Regions from separate parts of the Shewanella sp. GD04112 genome, predicted to be linked through region 3. Evidence: predicted binding sites of a transcription regulator. Region 3 holds the regulator's gene; each other region holds the start of a gene.
The links. The regulator LexA, encoded in region 3, represses DNA repair genes until DNA is damaged. The targets are predictions, from matches to a motif close to TACTGTATNNNNATACAGTA.
Positions count from the first base shown of each region.

Region 1 (5,058 bases), 4.3 Mb from region 3:
GTAGTATTTTTAAGATACAAAAAAGGCGCACTAGGCGCCTTTTTAGACAAGTTTGGAGCATTACTGGGCGAGTTGGTTTTCCAATTTACGCAGCGCCGCTTTCACTTTACGGGTGTTTTCAGGCCCCATGCGGATCATCAGTTTTTGCGCGCTCGGTAAGGCTTCTAAATTAGGATCCACAAAGCGGTAGTTCACGCTGATTGAGCTCAGCTCAATAGGCTCTTCGATGATAGGAGCAGCGAGCATGATCTTAATGGCTTGCAGCATTCTGTCATTGAATTTCGCGTTGCTGTAACCCAACTCGGCAAAGGCCTCGTCAAACAGCGGCGTGAGCTGTTTGTAGGTGTGCATTAAGGTTTGCTCATCCATGCTGGCAATCACAGTCGCATAGGCGTCATATCTGTGGTAACTCTCTGGATTTAAATACACTTTGCTCGTGATTTCAGACACAGTGAACAGCTTTTCTGGGCCTTTGACTGGGCTAACTTTGCGGGCGAGATCGCCTTGGGCCAAGTTGTCCACGAACACCACAAACTGACGGGCCAAATCTTGGTTCACTAAGGAGGAGCCGACCACGTTGTTATTGATGATCGCCAGCGCTTTTTGATGCACAAAGGCATCGCTCTCAGGCAGGCTGGGGACGACTTCTTCTGGAATCGCAGGCTCGGTTGGCGTGACGACGGTTTCGGTTTCCGTCGTGGTCGTCGCAGGGGTTTCATTTTCCACCGGCGCGGTTTCTGGCTCAGTGCCCGTTTCGAGCGTCATAGGTTCAGATGAAGGCGGCTCAGGCAGCACTATCGGCGCATTGGGGATGAGCTTGGGTGAGTCATCTTTGGTGTAGTAATAATAACCTCCCGCAGAGAGCAGGATGACGAGCACAATCGCAATCAAAGCAAAGCGATTACTGCTTGAGGAGGTTTCTTGAGGTGTAATTCTATCATCTTGATTAACTTGCATTTTACATCCTTCGCTTAAGTGTCAAGGTAACGGGGTGAATACATGCAGCTAACATTTAAAGTGCAAGTGCCAACGAGTTGTCGATGGCAGGTTCATTGTGCAAGTTTCCACGCGCTTGTCCATAGCAGTGAGCTGAACAGGCTGAATTTATTTTACCTTGAAGGGGTTAGCTTAAGGTTTAGGCCTGAACGTATTGCTGCCTGTGTCCAAGCCAACGATGAATAATGGCATCGACCGACTCTGGCGCCTGTGACATCACATGGCTCGCCAGTTTTTGGATATGTGGGATAAGCGCCTGATCGCGGACAAGGTCGGCGATTTTTAGCTCGGCCAGTCCCGTTTGCTTCGTGCCCAGTACTTCGCCCGGCCCACGGATCTCTAAGTCTTTCTGTGCAATCACAAAACCATCATTACTTTGCCTGAGCACATTTAACCGCTGGCTCGCGGTTTGGCTCAATGGCGCCTTGTAGAGTAACACACAATGGCTTGCCACGGCACCGCGCCCTACGCGACCTCGCAGCTGGTGTAACTGTGCAAGACCCAGTCGCTCTGGGTTTTCGATAATCATCAAGCTAGAGTTGGGGACGTCGACGCCGACTTCAATCACTGTAGTTGCAACCAATAAATGGATAGTTCCCGTCTTGAAGTCGGCCATAATTTTTTGCTTTTCAGCGCTTTTCATCCGGCCGTGGACTAAACCTATGCTGAGTTCCGGCAGCGCTTGGCGCAACTCTTCGGCGGTATCTTCCGCCGCTTGGCACTCGAGAACTTCGGATTCTTCAATCAGAGTACAGACCCAATAGGCTTGGCGTTTATCCGTGACGACGCTGTTGCGGACGCGCTCGAGCACTTCATTGCGACGCGAATCGGGAATGGCGACTGTGGTCACGGGCGTGCGGCCAGGCGGCAACTCATCGATAATCGAGGTGTCCAAATCGGCGTAGGCTGTCATGGCTAAGGTGCGCGGAATAGGCGTGGCCGTCATAATCAGCTGGTGGGGATGAAAGCCTTGGTTAATGCCTTTTTCCCTGAGCCCCATCCGTTGGTGAACCCCGAACCTGTGCTGCTCGTCAATGATGATCAAGGCGAGTTTGTTAAAGGTTACCTGTTGCTGGAAGATGGCATGGGTCCCTATCACCATTTGCGCCGAGCCCGATTCAATATCGGCTAAGGATTGCGCCCGCGCCTTGCCTTTAAGCTTGCCCGCTAGCCAACCCACTTTTAATCCCAGAGGCTCAAACCAGGCGGCAAAGTTTGCCGCATGCTGCTCGGCGAGTAATTCGGTAGGCGCCATCATCGCCACTTGGTAGCCATTTTCGATGGCCTGCAGGGCGGCTAGGGCGGCGACTAAGGTTTTACCCGAACCCACATCACCTTGAACTAAGCGCATCATGGGATGCGGTTGCTCTAAATCTTTACCTATCTCGGCGACGACCCGTTGCTGTGCGCCCGTCGGTTTAAAGGGCAATGAGGCGAGAAAGGGATTCAATAGTTGGCCGCTGGTGTGCATGGTCACGGCGGCGTCGAGATTGCTGCGCTGCCTGAGTCGGAGCATGCTGAGGTTATGGGCGAGCAGTTCTTCTTGCACCAGCCGTTGCTGCGCCGGATGCTGGCCGAGCTCTAAGTCAAATTGTGATATTCCAGCGTGGGGGCGATGCAGGGTTTGCAGCGCTTGTTTTAAGCTCATGCTGTTGGGCTGCAAATTGGTGGGTAATAACTCGGTCAAACCGCCGTCTTCTAATAATTCGAGGGCTTGCTCGGTGAGCTTGATCCAACTCGCCTGCTTGAGTCCTTCCGTCGTGGGATAAATCGGCGTAAGGGTATCGCTTAAGTGAATGTCTTCACCGGGATACACAATTTTGTACTCGGGATGGACGATTTCTGCCTGATGATTACCACGGCGAATTTCACCGTAGGCGCGGATCATTAAACCATTTTGCATCGCATTGCGTTGCGCCATCGAAAAGTTAAAGAAGCGCAGGCTCATGCTGCCGGTATTATCCCGCACATTGCACACCAGCATGCGTTTGCGGCCTTGAATGATTTGCGTCGACTGGATTTCGGCTTCAATGGTGCCGTAATTTCCCGGCATTAAGGCGGCAATAGGGTAAATCTGAGTGCGGTCTTCGTAGCGCAGGGGTAAGTGAAACAGCAGATCTTGTACTGTTGTGATGCCGAGCTTGGCGAGTTTTTCCGCCACCCTTTTGGCGACGCCTTTGAGGTCGGTGATCGGAACAAGATCCAATTGCTGCAAGTCGTTAGCGCTCAATCACTGTGAATTTATACATATACTAACAGAGTATAAGCGTAAGGCAATCTTGGGCTTGACGCTGGCGAAAGGATAAATGGCGATGGGTTAACTGGCGGGGAGGCGTTACACCAAAAGAATGAACTTAGCCGTTAACATTTAAGTTATCTTATTAAAATTAAAATGAATATCCTATAATTGTTTGCGCTGAACTTAGGCAAAAATAAATATTCTTAGTTACCAAGTTCACTTTTTATTATTTTGTGGTTTAATCAAATAATTGGTTACCAGCGACATGCTTTGGTAATTATGCGGTAACAAGGTTGTGAATCGAAATAATAAAGTGACCTCCAGTGACGGAACACATTTGGGGAAACACCGTCGAGGAGAACTCGCTTTTGCGTCTATGGTATTTGAGTTGTTTATTTATAGGCCTGCTGTGTTCCATATCGCCTGCATGGGCCAAATTAGAAGTGGCTTTTTTTAACCCTGGCGCCGCAACGGATAGCTTTTGGGGTGATGTCGATAAATTAATGCAAGTGGCTGCCACTCAACTCGATATTAATTTACAAATAACCCATTCAGACCGTAATCATTTTAAAATGATTAACCAATTAGAGGTATTATTAAGCTCTACCTCATCCATCCCTAGCCATATTATTTTGGTAAATGAGAAGCAGTCAGCAATAAAAATGTTGCAGTTGCTCTACCACTATCCCATATATGTGCAGCTGATATTGAATGATATTTCAGTGGCCGAGCGAGAAACCTTATTAGCGGATCCACATTGGCAAACCTATTTATTACCAGCCATTATTCCCGATAATTACGCGATTGGCGCCGAAACGGCCAAAATCCTATTAAGTGGTTTAAAGGATGAAAACGCGAAGGTTTTATTAATTTCGGGCGATAAGTCGACGCCTGCCTCAGTGCTGCGCACCCAAGGCGCCAATGACTACTTTTTTATGCAGCACAATGCCACTGTGACTCAAACCGTCTATGGCCAGTGGAGTCAAGATATTGCCTATGGGCAAACCTTAACTTTGCTTTCCCGCTATCCCGATTTAAATCTGATTTGGACGGCCAGCGATAATATGGCCTTGGGAGTGTTAAAAGCCTTGCGGGAAAAAGGACTTCAGCCTGGGCGTGATGTATTGGTGAGTTCAGTGAATACCTCCGCAGAGATTTTACAGCTTCGCCAATCACAGCAGGTCACCACTTTGGGCGGCGGGCACTTTTTAGCGGGCGCTTTGGGATTAGTGCAGCTGAAGCATTATCAAGCAACTTCGCAATATTATCCCTATGCGGACATACAACTTTTTAGTGTCCTTAATCCGGATTCGGAGTTTTATCGGCTGTTAGTCGCTAGGGATTGGGCGGGAATTTTTAAGACACAGATTTTGGATAAGTTGCCACAATCATAAATAGGTATCCATGAAGCATCGTAATCATTCCATCAGTCACAGAATGACGCTCACTATTATTGGGGTGAGTTCGTTTTTTGCTGTCCTGACTATGTTGGTACAGTTGATATGGAACTATCAAGAGAGCATAGATAAAACCACGGCGGATATTCGTGAATACTCCGAATCCATCTTACCCAGTGTGGCTAAGTCGCTGTGGGATGTTGACCATAGTTTGTTATCGGATTTGTTGTCTGGCCTTGGGATGATGCCCATGGTGGCGAGCGTTAATCTAGAGAGTATCGACGGCGTTGCCATGCAATTGGGTAAGTCGATTCATTTAGATAATCGTCGGCAAACCCTGTTTCACTATCCCATTAACTATCAAGAGCAGCAGATTGGCATGCTGACGGTCGGTTTAGATACGGACACACTCTATTACGAGTTGTG
Region 1 covers NZ_JAOEAL010000001.1:375,043-380,100, forward strand. The annotation lists gene N7386_RS01805 (DUF3014 domain-containing protein) at 61-957, opposite strand; gene recG (ATP-dependent DNA helicase RecG) at 1,136-3,211, opposite strand; gene N7386_RS01815 (ABC transporter substrate-binding protein) at 3,604-4,629, shown strand; gene N7386_RS01820 (sensor domain-containing diguanylate cyclase) at 4,640-5,058, shown strand, end outside.
Region 1: recG (ATP-dependent DNA helicase RecG) is a predicted target of LexA. The motif match lies at 3,228-3,247, and genes of this name have one in related genera.

Region 2 (5,058 bases), 2.4 Mb from region 3:
CGAGGTGTCGTACTCGATTGAATCGGTGAGGTAACCTTTGCTGCCTAATAAGAAGGAGAAGTTATTGGTCTCAAAATCAGAGGTGCGTGGACCTAACTCCGACATACGGCGAGTGTAGTAATAGTCCCCATCGGCAGCGCCGGCAAAATCTCCGCCGAAGGCGGTATTTTTATCGAAGACTTGAGATAACCCATTGAGTTCATCAACAATAGTGACGTTATTGCCCGATACGTTGAACATAAAATCTTCGCCGACCGTTGCCGATTCAATCTCAGTGTAGGTCGAGGCATGGGTGTAATCGAGGCGCGAATACAGCTGATGATTGTCGTTTAAGTCTTTGGTGAGGTTGATCATGGTTGAATAGCGTTTTTGCTCAGGCGAAAAGTCGCGCTGTGCGGAGCGATCGAACCCACACTTACCATTGGCCATCATCACATAGCCGCGCGCATCACATTCTGCGGCGCTTAAGGTCTTGAGTAATTTACCATTGCTATCCACAAGGTTGGCGCCATAGGAGCTGTAGCTGGAATAGTAGTTACCCGGAACAATATCGGTCCCCCATTCAGGACGATCCGAGGCTTTTAACGCTTGGCGATCTTCATATTCGGCGAAGAAGGTCAGGTTCGCTTTATCACTGCTGACACCCGTCATAAAGGAGAACTGGTTATTTTGCAGACCACCATCGAAGGTATCAGAGTGACGGTATTTGAAGGTGCTTTGTTCAACGTCTTTTTTCAAGATGATGTTAATTACACCGCCCATCGCATCTGAGCCGTAAATTGCCGAGGCGCCCGTGGTTAAAATCTCGATGCGTTCAATGGCCCCTAACGGAATGTTAGCGGTATCGACAAAGCTGTCTGTACCACCAGCACCAAACGGATATTTAGGCACACGTTTGCCATTGATTAATGTCAGTACGCGGCCAGCGCCCACACCACGCAGGTTGACGGCCGATGCCGCTGGAGTAAAGCCGTGCACTTCCTGCTGGGTCATCGACCCACCGGAGTTTTGCGACAGGTTACCTAACACGTCTTGCACTGAGTTAAAGCCGCCTTTTTCGATATCTGCTGCGCTCACCACCACGATAGGGGAGGCATTTTCAAGATCGGTACGTTTAATACGTGAACCCGTGACTTCGATACGCTCCACTTTATCATCGATAACGGCCGCTTCATCGGCGGCAAATACTTGCGGTGTCACCGAGGCGGAGACCAAAGCGAGTAAACTAAAACGAACCGCACGTGCCACGGTTGTTTGCGTAGTCATATTTTCATTCCCTTAACAATGCCATGACGATCAGGAAGGGTTTCATCACGGCTTATATTTATTTGCAACTGCCCTCCATAGTCGGAAAATTATCATTAACAACTTTAATATCAACAGCTTAATTGTTGTTCGTATGCTGTCTAAATGTTGTGTTTGTAAAAGCGAGGAGGCTAATTAAGTGCGAGGGGAAATAAAGAATGACGGCACGGTATGCGCTATGGCGTGGTTGTATCTCAATGTAACGAAACATTGTCTTTACAATGTCAATTTATATCCTAGGTATTTAGTTTGATTGAGTTTTAGATTCTGTGAGCTGAATCAAGGTGGGATAAAAGTGGTGGATTGGAAGTATCTTATTAACTGTTGAAAAATAGCGCATTATTGCCGCAGCTTTAGGGATTTAACAAACCTTAACAGGTAAGCAAATAGCGTGTTTGCATACTATGGCTTATTTTACTGTCGGAATGTGTGCCCACTGTGTGGTGTAGCGGGGGGAGAGTTGGTTACGCTTCATGCTCCAATCTGCATTAAGTCCTTGACCTGCAAATTGGATCTTGGCTTTACCGCTGTGATTCACGCTATCCAGTAGGTTCATTAAGGCTCTACTTTTTGGCTGTGGTTTGACTTCATCAAATAATCCTAGTTGAAACACACCTGGCGCATAAAAATCCCCCAGCATGACGCCCGCCTTGGCATAGGCATATCCTTCACGCCAAAGCCTAGACAAGAGCCGCTGCGCTAATGCGATAAAATCGCGGGTATCGTCACTGGGATAAGTTAAATTGCCTGTGAGCACCTGACTGTACTGGGGTTGATGTTCAGTGAAATAACTGGTCCGAATAAATACGGATAGGGTACGTGCAAATTGACCCTCAACACGCAGTTTTTCGCAGGCTCGACAGGTGTAATCATTGATGGCCTGCTGCATTGCCGTGAACTGGGTAATGCGTTCACCAAAAGAGCGAGAACTGACGATTTGCTGTTTTGTCGCCACAAGTTGTTGAATATCATCACAGGCAATACCGTTTAGCTCATGCACAGTTCGTTCGACTGTGACCGAGAAGCTGTCTCGGATGAGCTTAGGTGGGGCATCGGCAAGCTGTAGGGCGGTATGTATACCCATAAGCTTTAAACGTTGCGCAATTTTTCGGCCAATCCCCCATACCTCATCAATTGGCGTCAAGGCCATTAATCGCCGTTGGCGTTCCGTCGTGCGTAAATCGACAACACCTTGAGTCATGGGATATTTTTTAGCGGCATAATTGGCGAGTTTGGCTAAGGTTTTACTCGGACCTATGCCAACACAGACACTGATCCCAATCCATTGTTGGATCCGTTGGCGAATATCCGCGGCTAACTGAGTGATATCTTGGCATCTATCGAGCCGAGACAAATCTAAAAAAGCCTCATCAATTGAGTAGACTTCTACCCTTGGCACCATGTGCTCGAGAGTGGTCATCACTCGATTTGAAATATCGGCATAAAGTGCATAGTTGGAGGAAAATACCGCTATATTATGGGCGCGGATCATGTCCATCACCTCATACACGGGGACGGCCATTTTGACGCCTAATTGTTTCGCCTCTGCTGAGCGTGCAACCACGCAACCATCGTTATTGGAAAGCACAACAATGGGTTTGCCTTGAAGATCGGGGCGAAACAAGCGTTCGCAGGAAGCGTAGAAGTTATTGCAATCGACGAGGGCAAATAGCGTAGCAGTCATTTGAATTTCTTCACCACACAGGTGACAACACCAAATAGGTTTAGCTCGGAATCATGGTGGATGTTAATGGCTTTAAATGCCGGATTACGGGGTATTAATTGCACTATTGGACGTAACTGCAATTGTTTAACGGTAAACTCACCATCGACGGATGCGACCACAATATCACCGTGCGTAGCCTGTAATGCTCTGTCCACCACTAATATGTCGCCACTCGAAATGCCCGCATCGACCATTGAGTCTCCCTGTACCTTCACAAAAAATGTTGCTGTGGGGTGTTTAATACAAAGTTCATTGAGATCGAGTGAATGCTCAATGTAATCATGGGCAGGAGAAGGAAATCCAGCCGCAACGGAGGAGCTAAAAAGTGGATACTGTGTTTGTGTGAGCATATGCATAATGAAAATCAAAATACTGTATATAAAAACAGTGTAGCGTATTTTGATGACTTGTCGAAAGTGTGTTGAGTAAGACGACAGGCAAACGTTGAGGTCACACAATCAGATGCAAAGGAATAGTAAGCACGACGTGGGGAATGACTTTAGGTCACAACCTTCTAATTCACTAACGTTAACGCATGGGGTTGTCGCTAAGTTGGTTGCGGCACTCCTTTGCCGCAATTTTGAGTCTTGTTTGGCTCATAAAACTAGGGTTATTTTTCTATACCTCAAAGGCTTAGCTTATCCAGCCTAATAACTGCCACCAGAGGTAGTCCAGCGGCATCAGCACTAGTAAGGTGATCAGCGCTAAGGGTAAGGTGACTTTCAGCAGATGGGCGAGGGACTCCTGAGATAATTGCATCGCCAAAATCAGCGGCGGCGCTTGATAGGGGAAAATCACCGTCGAAAAGCCGATCACTTGGGTCATCAATACCGCGGGGAGAGAAAAACCTGTCGCATTCGCTAAGTCGGCAGCCATTGGGGTTAATACCGTAGGCACACCAGGCACGGTTGCCACTAATCCGGTTAAGGTCGATATCAGTGATAAGGACATAAAGTTGAGGAAAGAGGCGCCTTGTGACAAGGGTAAGTATTGGCTGAATGCTTGGCCGAGCGCGCTACCTAGCCCAGATTGATTGACTAAAACGCCTAATCCTAGCGCGGCGGCAACAAAGATAACCGTTGAAAAATCAACTGATTGATTAAAACGTTTTGGCTCAATAATGCCCCATTTCGGCAGCAAGAGGATGATGGCGGTCGTTAGCCCCACCCATGCCGGATTGATCCCATGCCATGAGTCTGTTATCCAAAATAGCAGGGTGATGATGAGTAACACAGCGAGTTTAACTTGCTTGGTCACATCATACGCTTCGATATCCGTCGCTGCCGCCATCTGGGTTTTATCAATTTTGGCCGGAAACAAATACACCACGATCACCACGATAATGGCTGATTTGAGCAGACCTAAAATCGGAAAGTGCAGAAACAGATACTCAGCATAGCCAAAATGCACGTTAAACAGGTTTTCGCTCGCACCTGCCAAAATCATATTGGGAATATTGGCGGGCAGCACCGCAAGGCTTGGCATATTACAGGCAAGTGCTAGGGCGGTTGCTATGCCTATCCGGCCATTGCTGCCTCGACTAAATCCGAGTTGCTCGGCCAAGGCCATACCGATGGGCAGCATCACTACCGCGCGCCCAACCGAGGATGGCATCACAAATCCCAGTAGCATCGCGCTGATGACGAGTCCCGCAATCATGCGTGGATAACTCATAGTTAACGCGGGGGCGATAACGGCCGCGAGGCGGCGACTCAACCCCGATTCTGCAATGGCGCTGCCAATCACAAAGCCAGAGATAATTAACCACACCGCCGTCGAACCGAATCCCGAGAACAACGCACTGGGGTCGATCAGTTTAAAAATGGTGGCCAAGGCAAAAAAGATCAGTCCCGCCATAAAGGGCGGAATAAAGCCGGTGCTCCAAAATAACAGGGTGATGAGTACGACCGATGCGCTGTAGGAAAAAAGTGATGGGTGCTGCTGGAGTGGAAATATGGCCAGCAAGACTGCGACGAGCATGGCGCTAAAGACCAGCCATTTTTTAATACTTAACTTACCCATAGGGG
Region 2 covers NZ_JAOEAL010000001.1:2,267,960-2,273,017, forward strand. The annotation lists gene N7386_RS10095 (TonB-dependent receptor) at 1-1,266, opposite strand, end outside; gene umuC (translesion error-prone DNA polymerase V subunit UmuC) at 1,715-2,989, opposite strand; gene umuD (translesion error-prone DNA polymerase V autoproteolytic subunit) at 2,986-3,387, opposite strand; gene N7386_RS10110 (SLC13 family permease) at 3,665-5,053, opposite strand.
Region 2: umuD (translesion error-prone DNA polymerase V autoproteolytic subunit) is a predicted target of LexA. The motif match lies at 3,402-3,421, and genes of this name have one in related genera.

Region 3 (5,058 bases):
ATACCGAGTAACATCAGTACCGAGTAGCCAAACCACATGCCAGCGCCCACAACGGGTAAAGAAAACATCCCCGCCCCGACTGTGGTGCCGGCAATAATCATGGCACCACCGAGCAAGGACTTGCCCACTGGCTTATTCTTCGCCGCATTCATATGGTTAGCCATTAAACGATATGCTCCGCGGTCACGCTCGCAACTATGGTTTGTCTCACTGAGGCTCTGAGTAAGCTATTGGCTTGATCGCGAATGCGTTCAACGTCGGATTTATCTTCCTTCTCGGAGAAATAACCCAACTCTTTAAGCTTAACACTCAAGGTGTTATAGAGTTTCTTGTCGTAGAATTCTGGCGCGGTAACTCCATGCAGCGCCCCTAAACGTTGGGCAAGCAGATGGCTTTCAGACTCCAGCTCCGAACGCTCCATCTTAGGTCTGTGGGCCAGCAGATTGAAGATAATCGCATAGCGTTGCAAGGTTTCGCTAACGCTTCCGGCCAGCAACAACATTTGGCTGGTGTGCTCGGTCACCACCGACAGCGTATCGCTTTCCTGCACTAGACCCTGCTCAATAAACAGATCCAGCACTTGATTCACATAACTTGGGAGGTCCTTGATACCCATGAATAACTCCGCCTTCAGTAGCGGATAGAAGTCACTCACAATCCCTAGGATATAGGCTCTTGAAATCTGCTTATTGTTGGTTAAGCAGCTAGCAATCAACGACGGAATAATAAATAAGTGGATGATATTGTTACGATAGTAAGTCATTGAAATCGCTTGATTCGCGTCAATAGATACTATCTCACCCAGAGGATCGGCATTGATGGAGAACTTATTCAGCTCTAAACCTTGTTGCACTAAGTGCTTGCCATCACCTTCGGCCACCGACGTAAACGAAGTGTAAGGCACACGCTTAAGCAGCGTCAGGTACAAATCTAACTGACGCTCGAGCAAACAACGCTCTAGGGCATTTTGCTCCGACGCCAATAGCACTAAGCTCGTCAAGGTGATAGAACTGGCGGCGGCAGCATCGTTAATACGGGTCATCACACGATTCGCTAACACGTTCACCGCAGGGGTTAACCAAGTCGGTTTTTGTTCGGGATCGTCGGCCACTTCAGCGCGCCAGTTAGGCGCGGTTTCATTCAAGAAGTTTTGCAGTGTAATCGGCTCACCAAAGTTGACATAACCTTGGCCAAAATTACCTAATTTACGAATAGCACCAAAAACTTGCCATACAGATTCTTTCTGTTTTTTCTTACCGCTCAACTCTTTATGATAAGTCGCCACTTCCATCACGTGATCGTAGCCTAAATACACAGGCACTAAGGTGACAGGGCGTTCGATACCACGCAGCACACTGTTGATCGTCATGGCGATCATGCCAGTTTTCGGCGCCAATAGACGACCGGTGCGAGAACGGCCACCCTCAGAGAAATACTCAACCGAATATCCCTTAGCAAACAGCTGATCGAGGTATTCACGGAACACGGCAGTATAAAGTTTATTGCCGTTAAAACTACGGCGAATAAAGAAAGCGCCACCACGGCGGAACAGCGGTCCCGCAGGCCAGAAGTTTAGGTTAATCCCCGCCGCAATATGCGGTGGCACCATGCCTTGGTAATACAGAATGTAGGATAACAGCAGGTAATCCATATGGCTGCGATGGCAAGGTACATAAACAATCTCGTGACCATCATGGTGCAGCTGACGGATTTGCTCGGCACCTTTGATATTGATACCGCTGTAGAGCTTGTTCCATAACCAAGTTAAGAAACGCTCAGCAATACGCACTAGGCTGTCGGAATAATTCGCTGCAATTTCATCAAGATATTCAATTGCTGTTTCACGGGCTTGGGTTTCGGAAATCTTCTTACTCGCCGCTTCTTCCTGAATAGCCTTGCGTAAGGATTCGGATTTCAGCAGGGAGTGGAACATTGCCTGACGATTCGGCAACACAGGCCCTGTCATCACTTTGCGTTGGCGGCGGAAATGCACCCTAGCCACCCGCGCCAGTTTATGGGCAATCCCCATATCGGTGCCGTGTTCGTCGGCCATGTAACGCAGCGATACCGCATTAGAAAACTGCACAAAGTTATGACGACCCAAAAATAAGATCATCAAGCACTTACGTAACCAAGTTGGATTCTCGCGCTCAAGAACAGCCGCCTTCATGGTGTCGTCTTCTTTACCCGGAGTACGGCCCCAATACAGACTCACAGGCACCAGCTGAATATCTAACTCTGGCTTTTCCTTATGGACGGCCAACAGGCGCATAAAACATTCGAGGAATGGCTCATTACTGGCACGCTCGCCAAACAAAGGCTTACGGCCTTCGAGGCAAACGACGCGGGGCGCGACAACGCCATTTACCACGAGCGGCTCATAGGGGCTTGGCAAACCCAGCTTAGTGGTGATTTCGCTTAACGCAGCAATATCACTCAGGGATTCTGTTTTCATTACATAAGCAAGCGGTCTGGAAGCGTCCAGATTCAGATCGGCAAAGGGATCCTGCGGCACAACAATAGTGTGCACTAAGTGTTTTTGGATCCAGCGTAATGATTTCAACCAAAGAGAGTCTTGTTTAGGCATTATTCTTATGCAATGTAAGTACGTTCATTAGCCCCATAGAATACCAGATTCTAGGGAATATTCGCTAATACTCTCCAATCGCGTTAAAAAGTGGTTAATACTTGCACTACGAATAATACTGTATATACTAACAGTAACTGTATAGAAAAACAGGAAAGAACATGAGACCGTTGACGCCACGCCAAGCCGAAATTTTAGAGCTGATTAAACGTAATATTGCCGAGACTGGCATGCCACCCACCCGGGCCGAAATCGCCACCCGTTTGGGTTTTAAAAGTGCAAATGCCGCCGAGGAACACCTTAAGGCATTGGCGAAAAAAGGCTGCATCGAGATCATGCCTGGCACTTCCCGCGGGATCCGCCTCCCAGTTGAGGAAGAAGATAACAGCGAATCTGGCTTACCACTGATTGGTCAAGTGGCTGCGGGCGAACCTATCCTCGCCCAAGAGCATGTCGAACAGTATTATCAAGTCGACCCCAGCATGTTCCACCCAGCCGCCGATTTCTTGCTGCGCGTCAGAGGCGACAGTATGAAGAACATCGGTATCCTCGAAGGGGATCTGCTCGCCGTTCATAAGGTACAGCAAGCGCGCAATGGCCAAGTAGTTGTTGCTCGCGTTGACGATGATGTAACAGTTAAACGCTTTGAAAAGAAAGGGAATCTCGTTTATCTACATGCTGAAAATGAAGATTACTCCCCGATTAAAGTCGATTTAAGTTTCCAAAGTCTAACAATTGAAGGGCTCGCCGTAGGGGTGATCCGCAATGGAGATTGGCTATGAACAAACTACTAGGTAATGCCCCGCGTCACCCCGGTTTATGGCTCGATGCGGTACGCGAAACCGATACAGACTGGCAGCATACGCCTATCATCACTATGCCCACCGAGAGCCAAGGGCGCCAAGAGCTAATGCAACTTAGCAAACAATTGGCACAATTGAGCCAACAAGGCCGCTGGGTCGTGCTCATCAACCCACCCAGTATTGGCTACAAGCAGTTACTGGCCAGCGCCGGCGTGCGTATGGATCGCATACTCTTAGTCCATGCGAAAGATGAAGTGGAAACCCTGTGGGCCATGGAAAAAGCCTTAACTAGCGGCACTTCCAGCGCAGTAATTACTTGGATCCACTCACTCGATGCCCGCGACAATCGTCGTTTGCAAATTGTGGCCAAGAGCGCCCGCGCCATGGGAATCGTGCTAGAAGGTGTCGTAAATCACTCACCTACGGACGCGACACTCAAGCAACCTGCTCACTTTGCCCAAGGTAGTTTTTTTAGCTCTGTTCATTAAAATTTTTGCACTGCGTATTTAGCCTTGAAAGCCGCCTCACCTGTGAATGTGGGGCTTTTTTTTTGGCAATTTTTCAGACAATTAGAAAAAGAAGTGATCTTGATCAATTTTTAAACAGCAAGTATGTTTGATTCAGGCGAGCATAATATATCGCCCATTTAGGCAAAAAATATCGACGATTTATCGAATATCTCTTGCCCACAAAAATCGAGAATAATGGGTTTATTCAGCAGTATGTGCCAGTGTGGCTAATACCAGCAGTAACAATACTTAATCAAAAGTAATCCGCCAACGCACGTTGAAGTCAGAGAAGCTTTTTTGGGAACTGAAGAGTTTGCATAGAGTTGAGACTTACTGTGTTGCTCTTCTTTGTAGTTGCTATTCGCAATTAGCAGAGGAGAAGTCTTGTGAAGCAATGGTTGTATTGTTTACTCGTGGTGCTATTCGCCCCACCGTTGGCCGCAGCGGACATGCGGTTCAACATGACCCCCGGCGTAACAGAAATCAGTGGCAAGGTTTATCACTTACACATGACGATTCTGTATATCTGCTGCGCGATAGGCCTAGTGGTTTTTGGCGTGATGATTTATGCCATGATCAACCACAGAAAATCCAAGGGCGCGGTCGCGTCTCACTTCCATGAGAGCACAAAAGTCGAAATCGCGTGGACGATTATTCCTTTTGTCATTCTGATCTTAATGGCGATTCCCGCCACGAAAACTCTGATTGCCATGGAAGATCCCAGTAATGCCGATCTCACGGTAAAAGTCACAGGTTCTCAATGGAAATGGCATTATAGCTACTTCGATCAAGATATTGATTTTTACAGCATTCTCGCAACACCAAGACCTCAAATCGAAGGAAGTGAAGCCAAGGGAGAGCACTACTTACTCGAGGTCGATAAACCCCTAGTATTACCCATCAATCGTAAAATCCGCTTCTTAATGACCTCAGAGGATGTCATTCACTCATGGTGGATGCCCGCCTTTGCGGTTAAAAAAGACGCTAACCCAGGTTTTATTAACGAGGCATGGACCCGTATCGACAAACCCGGCATTTACCGTGGCCAATGTGCCGAGCTTTGCGGTAAAGACCATGGTTTTATGCCGATAGTGGTGCAGGCATTACCCGAAGCCGAGTTCGATGCTTGGGTTGTAGAACAAAAACAAGCCGCCAATGC
Region 3 covers NZ_JAOEAL010000001.1:4,690,589-4,695,646, forward strand. The annotation lists gene mtr (tryptophan permease) at 1-164, opposite strand, end outside; gene plsB (glycerol-3-phosphate 1-O-acyltransferase PlsB) at 164-2,587, opposite strand; gene lexA (transcriptional repressor LexA) at 2,749-3,369, shown strand; gene N7386_RS20600 (SulA-like leucine-rich domain-containing protein) at 3,366-3,878, shown strand; gene coxB (cytochrome c oxidase subunit II) at 4,286-5,058, shown strand, end outside.

Region 4 (5,058 bases), on a different contig from region 3:
GGGGATCTCACCGACCCATTTCACGCCAGAATCCTTATATTCAGGATACGCCTGATATCTGCCCATTACGAATGCACCTCTTGCAACAGTGCCAGAATATCCGCGGTTACCTTATCCAAATCCGCATCAATCTCTTTTAATTGGCGTGGCGGCTGGTACACATAAAAATGCCGGTTAAACGGAATTTCATAGCCCACAATACCGATTTCGCCATCTTTAGCATCGCGCTTATCCGGGTTTATCCAGGCATCAGGCACATGAGGTGCTACTTCTTTTTGAAAGTAAGCTTCGTTAATCTCATTCACGCTTAGGCTGGGGTTAAGCGGTACGTTCTCGTTGTCGCGCAGGTCGCCATCGGTTTCAAACTCAACTACTTTGCCTTTGTAGCTGAACTTGCCGTACTGCGGGTTAGCTTTGTCCTTCAGTACTTTTTTCACGATGGGTTCGGCGTCTGGGTTTTTCCAGGTAATGGCATCGAGCAATTGTTTTCGCTCTTTGGCATCCAGCTTTATGCCGGTTGTTTTTTGCGCTTGGGTCAGGGTTTTATCAAACTCGTTAAAGTCGTCATGCTGGCCATCGCCACTGTCTGTGGTGAAAAAAGCGTGCAGCGTTTGCGCTTTTTCCAGCAGTTTTTTTTGTGCCAGCCAAATGTCTGCACTGAGCACGTCTTTAATCAGTTTTTCTTTTAACTCGGCAAAATCTTTTTTAATTTTGCTGCGAATAGCGTCTTCATGGCTGGCAAGCTGGCCATAGGTGGCGTCTGTCCATTCATCGCCAATATGTTGGTAAATCCATTCCATCACGGGCTTTAGTGGGCCGTTGGCAAACCGCAGGGAGGCGATGGCGTCAGTGGTAAATTGGGCGGATAAGCGCAAGGGCCGCTCAATGGTAATACGGCGGTAGCCAAATTCGTGCGTGGCAAATATTTTGCTGGCGAAGGTTTTGGGCACATCGGCTTTAGGTGATGTCGCTTGACGGCCACGGTTGCTTTTAACATCGGCAGCTTTATCTAAACTGTAGGCATCTACCGCGTCAAAATCACCAAAGGCGCGGGTTATGGTGGCAATATCTTCTTCATCCATCCAGTTACGTTTAGAGCCTAAAGATTTACGCATTTTGCTGCATAAATCCGTGCCGTTAATCAGCTGCACCTTGCCCTTGCGTTCACTGGCTTTTTTATTCGATAGCACCCACACGTAAGTTGATATGCCGGTGTTGTAGAACATATCGGTCGGCAGTGCGACGATGGCCTCTAATAAATCGGCCTCTAAAATGTAACGGCGAATTTCACTCTCGCCGCTACCCGCGCCACCGGTAAACAGTGGCGAGCCGTTGAGGATAATACCAATACGGCCACCGCCTTCGGCTGCATCACGCAGCTTGCTTAGCAGGTGCATTAAAAACAGCAACGAGCCGTCAGATACACGCGGTAACCCTGCGCCAAAGCGGCCATCAAAGCCTTTAAGCTTATGTTCGTCTTGAATGGCGGTTTCTATCTTTTTCCAGTCCACGCCAAAAGGCGGGTTAGAAAGCATATAGTCAAACTTGTCGGCGTACAGGTGATCGTTTGACAGCGTATTGCCCAACTTAATATTGCTGACTTCCTGGCCTTTAATCAGCATATCGGCTTTACAGATGGCGTAACTTTCAGGGTTGAGCTCTTGCCCGTAGGCACGCATAACCGCTTGCGGGTTAAGTTCATGCACGTATTCCATACCTGCCGACAAAAAGCCGCCTGTGCCCGCTGTTGGGTCATAAATGGTGCGGATAATGCCTGGTTTAGTCAGGGCTTCATCGTCTTCCATAAACACTAAGGACGTGGTGAGGCGCACAATATCCCGTGGGGTGAAGTGCTCACCGGCGGTATCGTTAGAGCTTTCTGCAAAGCGGCGAATTAACTCTTCAAACACCAGGCCCATATCGTGGTTCGAGATAGCTTTGGGGCTTAAATCGATGGTGCGGATTTTCTGCACCACTTTGTAAAGCAGGTTGGCGTCGTTTAGTAAGCCAACAAACTCCATAAATTTAAAGTGCTCAAAAATCTCACGGGCATCTTTAGAAAAGCCATTAACGTAGTTTTCTAAGTTGGCCTTAATGCCGGTTTCACCCAGTTTGGACAGATCCATTTTCGAGGTGTTGAAAAATGACAGCCCGCCTGTGGCACGCAACAGCATTTTCTCCTGCGCTTCCTCCGGCAGGTTCATGGCCTGTATTTCTTCAAACTTAGCCAGCACGGCATCTTTGGTTGGTGCAAGTACACATTCTAAGCGGCGCAATAAACAAAACGGCAGAATAATGCGGCCATATTGGCTTTGCCGAAAATCACCACGGAGTAAGTCGGCAATAGCCCAGGATTCTGAAGCCAGGTTGTTTGAAGATTGAGACATAAAATTATTTTCCAACCAAAGTTGTTCTGTATACCTTGGCAGCCCTGAAAATTTTATCGCTGCCATGCGTTTTTAATTCGTTTCCAGAATAGTACTTGAAGACCATGCGTTGACGCCACGTCAAATGGCCAATTTAACATTTAAAAATAGATATTAAACAAATGACTGTAACAAAGTAACACTCATCTTAGGCAACTTACCACATGCTGAGGATTCCACAATAACTGCAGTTTAGTTATGACAAACCTGTCTACGGATTATGCAGGTTTGGTGAGAAAAATTGTTCCTAACGGAAACTCTTAATTTGGTCTGTCGTGATTGGCAATTTATACCTGGATGATATACTGTGTTTATATACAGTTTTGAGGTTCGTATGTCAGCAGTATACCTTGGTGATGCCAGTGTTTGGCCAAAACGTAAGATCCCGCTATATGGCGACCCGGTAAAAGCCGGGTTTCCTTCACCTGCGCAAGACTATGTCGAGCGCACACTCGATTTAAATGAACTGTGTATCCGCCACCCTAATGCGACCTTCTTTGTTCGTGTAGAGGGCGACTCGATGATTGAGGCCGGCATTTATGACGGCGACGTATTAGTGGTAGACCGCTCTATTGATGCCGAGCATGGCGATATCGTGGTTGCCGCTGTTGGTGGTGAGTTTACGGTAAAAGAGTTTTGCACGCGCCCGTCTCTTGCTTTACTGCCTCGTAACCCAGCTTACAAACCAATACGGCCACGTAATGGCGAAGAGCTAAGCATTTTTGGCGTGGTGACTAACGTTATCCGGCAAATGAAACGCAAATGAGCCAACACATATTCGCCTTGGTTGACTGCAATAACTTTTACGCCAGCTGCGAAAAGCTATTCCGTCCGGACTTGGCGGATACACCTGTTGTTGTGCTGTCTAACAATGATGGCTGTGTGGTAGCTCGCTCCCGAGAAGCGAAAAAGCTGGGTATTAAAATGGGCGTACCGGTATTTCAGGTGCGTGAGCTAATGCAAAAGCAGGGCGTAGTGGCCTTCTCATCTAACTACGCCCTTTATGCAGATATGTCGCAGCGGGTTATGAGCATACTGGAAAGCATGGCGCCCCAGGTTGAAGTGTATTCTATCGACGAGTCCTTTCTTGATTTGACCGGAGTAGATTTCAGCCAAAACCTGACGGAGTTTGGTTTAACGGTAAGGCAAATAGTGCAAAAGTGCACCGGCATTACTGTATGTGTTGGCATAGCGCCAACCAAGACATTGGCAAAACTGGCAAACCATGCAGCGAAAACCTGGCCTAAAACCCGTGGCGTAGTCGACTTAACCAGCAAAGAACGACAGCGTAAGCTGCTAGCCTTACTTCCGGTTAGTGAGGTTTGGGGCATAGGCGGAAAGCTTACCAAACGGCTGCAACAAATGGGCATCGACACCGCATTGCAGCTGGCCGATGCCGACCCTAAGTTTATCCGGCAACATTTTTCGGTAGTGGTAGAGCGTACCGTGCGAGAGCTTAATGGCGAGTCTTGCATAGCACTGGAGGAAATGGCGCCGACGAAAAAGCAGATTGTCAGCAGCCGGGCTTTTGGCGAACGAATCACCGACAAACAACAAATGCGTGAAGCGATTAGCGAGTACATTAGCCGTGCCTGTAAAAAGCTACGCCAGGAGCAGCAGGAAGCAAAGTACTTAACCGTGTTTCTGCGTACCAGCCCCTTCAGCGATAAAGACGCGCCTTACAGCGCCAGTAAAAGCGTCGAACTTGATAGCCCAACCAGCGACACCCGGGTTTTCCTTGCCAAGGCAATGCAGTTATTAGATGGCCTTTGGCTGGATGGATACCGCTACGCCAAAGCCGGCGTGATGCTGTCAGACTTTTACGACCCAGGCGTATATCAACCCGGGCTTTTTGATGAGCCGCTCATTAAAAAAGAATCAGACCAGCAATTAATGCAGCTGATAGATAACTTAAATGCCAAGCATGGCAAGACCATTTGGTTTGCCAGCCAAGGTACCAAACAGGATTGGAGCATGAAGCGTGAATTACTGTCGCCTGCATACACTACCAACTGGCAGGATCTACCTGTCGCGAAGTAAAGCAGTACAAAGTTAAATACAGCTGTGAAGCCATGCTTATTTAAACTTATAATCAAATTGTCATTACAGACCGGGACCAGGAAACTGGAGTAGTGATGCCGGAGCAACGTTCCCCCAGCCTGTGAGCGGGATAAAAAGGCCACCCGGATTTATGCCTTTCAAACTAGCCATTTGCCAAACGTGGTTAAGGTAAGCACATGCAGCAGAATGCGTATTACCATGCATGGCGATCGCCTAATAACATTCATGCCGATCATCCAATAACATTCATGTCGATCGCTCAATAACATCGCAAACCGATCACTTTTGCTTCTTTATGGTAAACCCTGATCGACATGCATGTTATTGCGTGACTTTTTCTCCTCGCTTCGTTAAACCCGCACTTTCTGCTCATTTAATCTGAGGAAAGTGCATGTCTGCGAGGCCTATTACTGTGAGAAAACTGAAAGAAATTCTGCGCCTAAAATATCAGGCTCGCCTATCACACAGGCAGATTGCGCTTAGCCTTCATGTCTCCCCTAGCACGGTATCCTATTATGCTAACCGTGCTGCACACCTCGGGATCCATGACTGGCCACTCAGTGATATCTGG
Region 4 covers NZ_JAOEAL010000003.1:80,632-85,689, forward strand. The annotation lists gene N7386_RS23125 (restriction endonuclease subunit S) at 1-66, opposite strand, end outside; gene N7386_RS23130 (class I SAM-dependent DNA methyltransferase) at 66-2,387, opposite strand; gene umuD (translesion error-prone DNA polymerase V autoproteolytic subunit) at 2,761-3,192, shown strand; gene umuC (translesion error-prone DNA polymerase V subunit UmuC) at 3,189-4,466, shown strand; gene istA (IS21 family transposase) at 4,879-5,058, shown strand, end outside.
Region 4: umuD (translesion error-prone DNA polymerase V autoproteolytic subunit) is a predicted target of LexA. The motif match lies at 2,730-2,749, and genes of this name have one in related genera.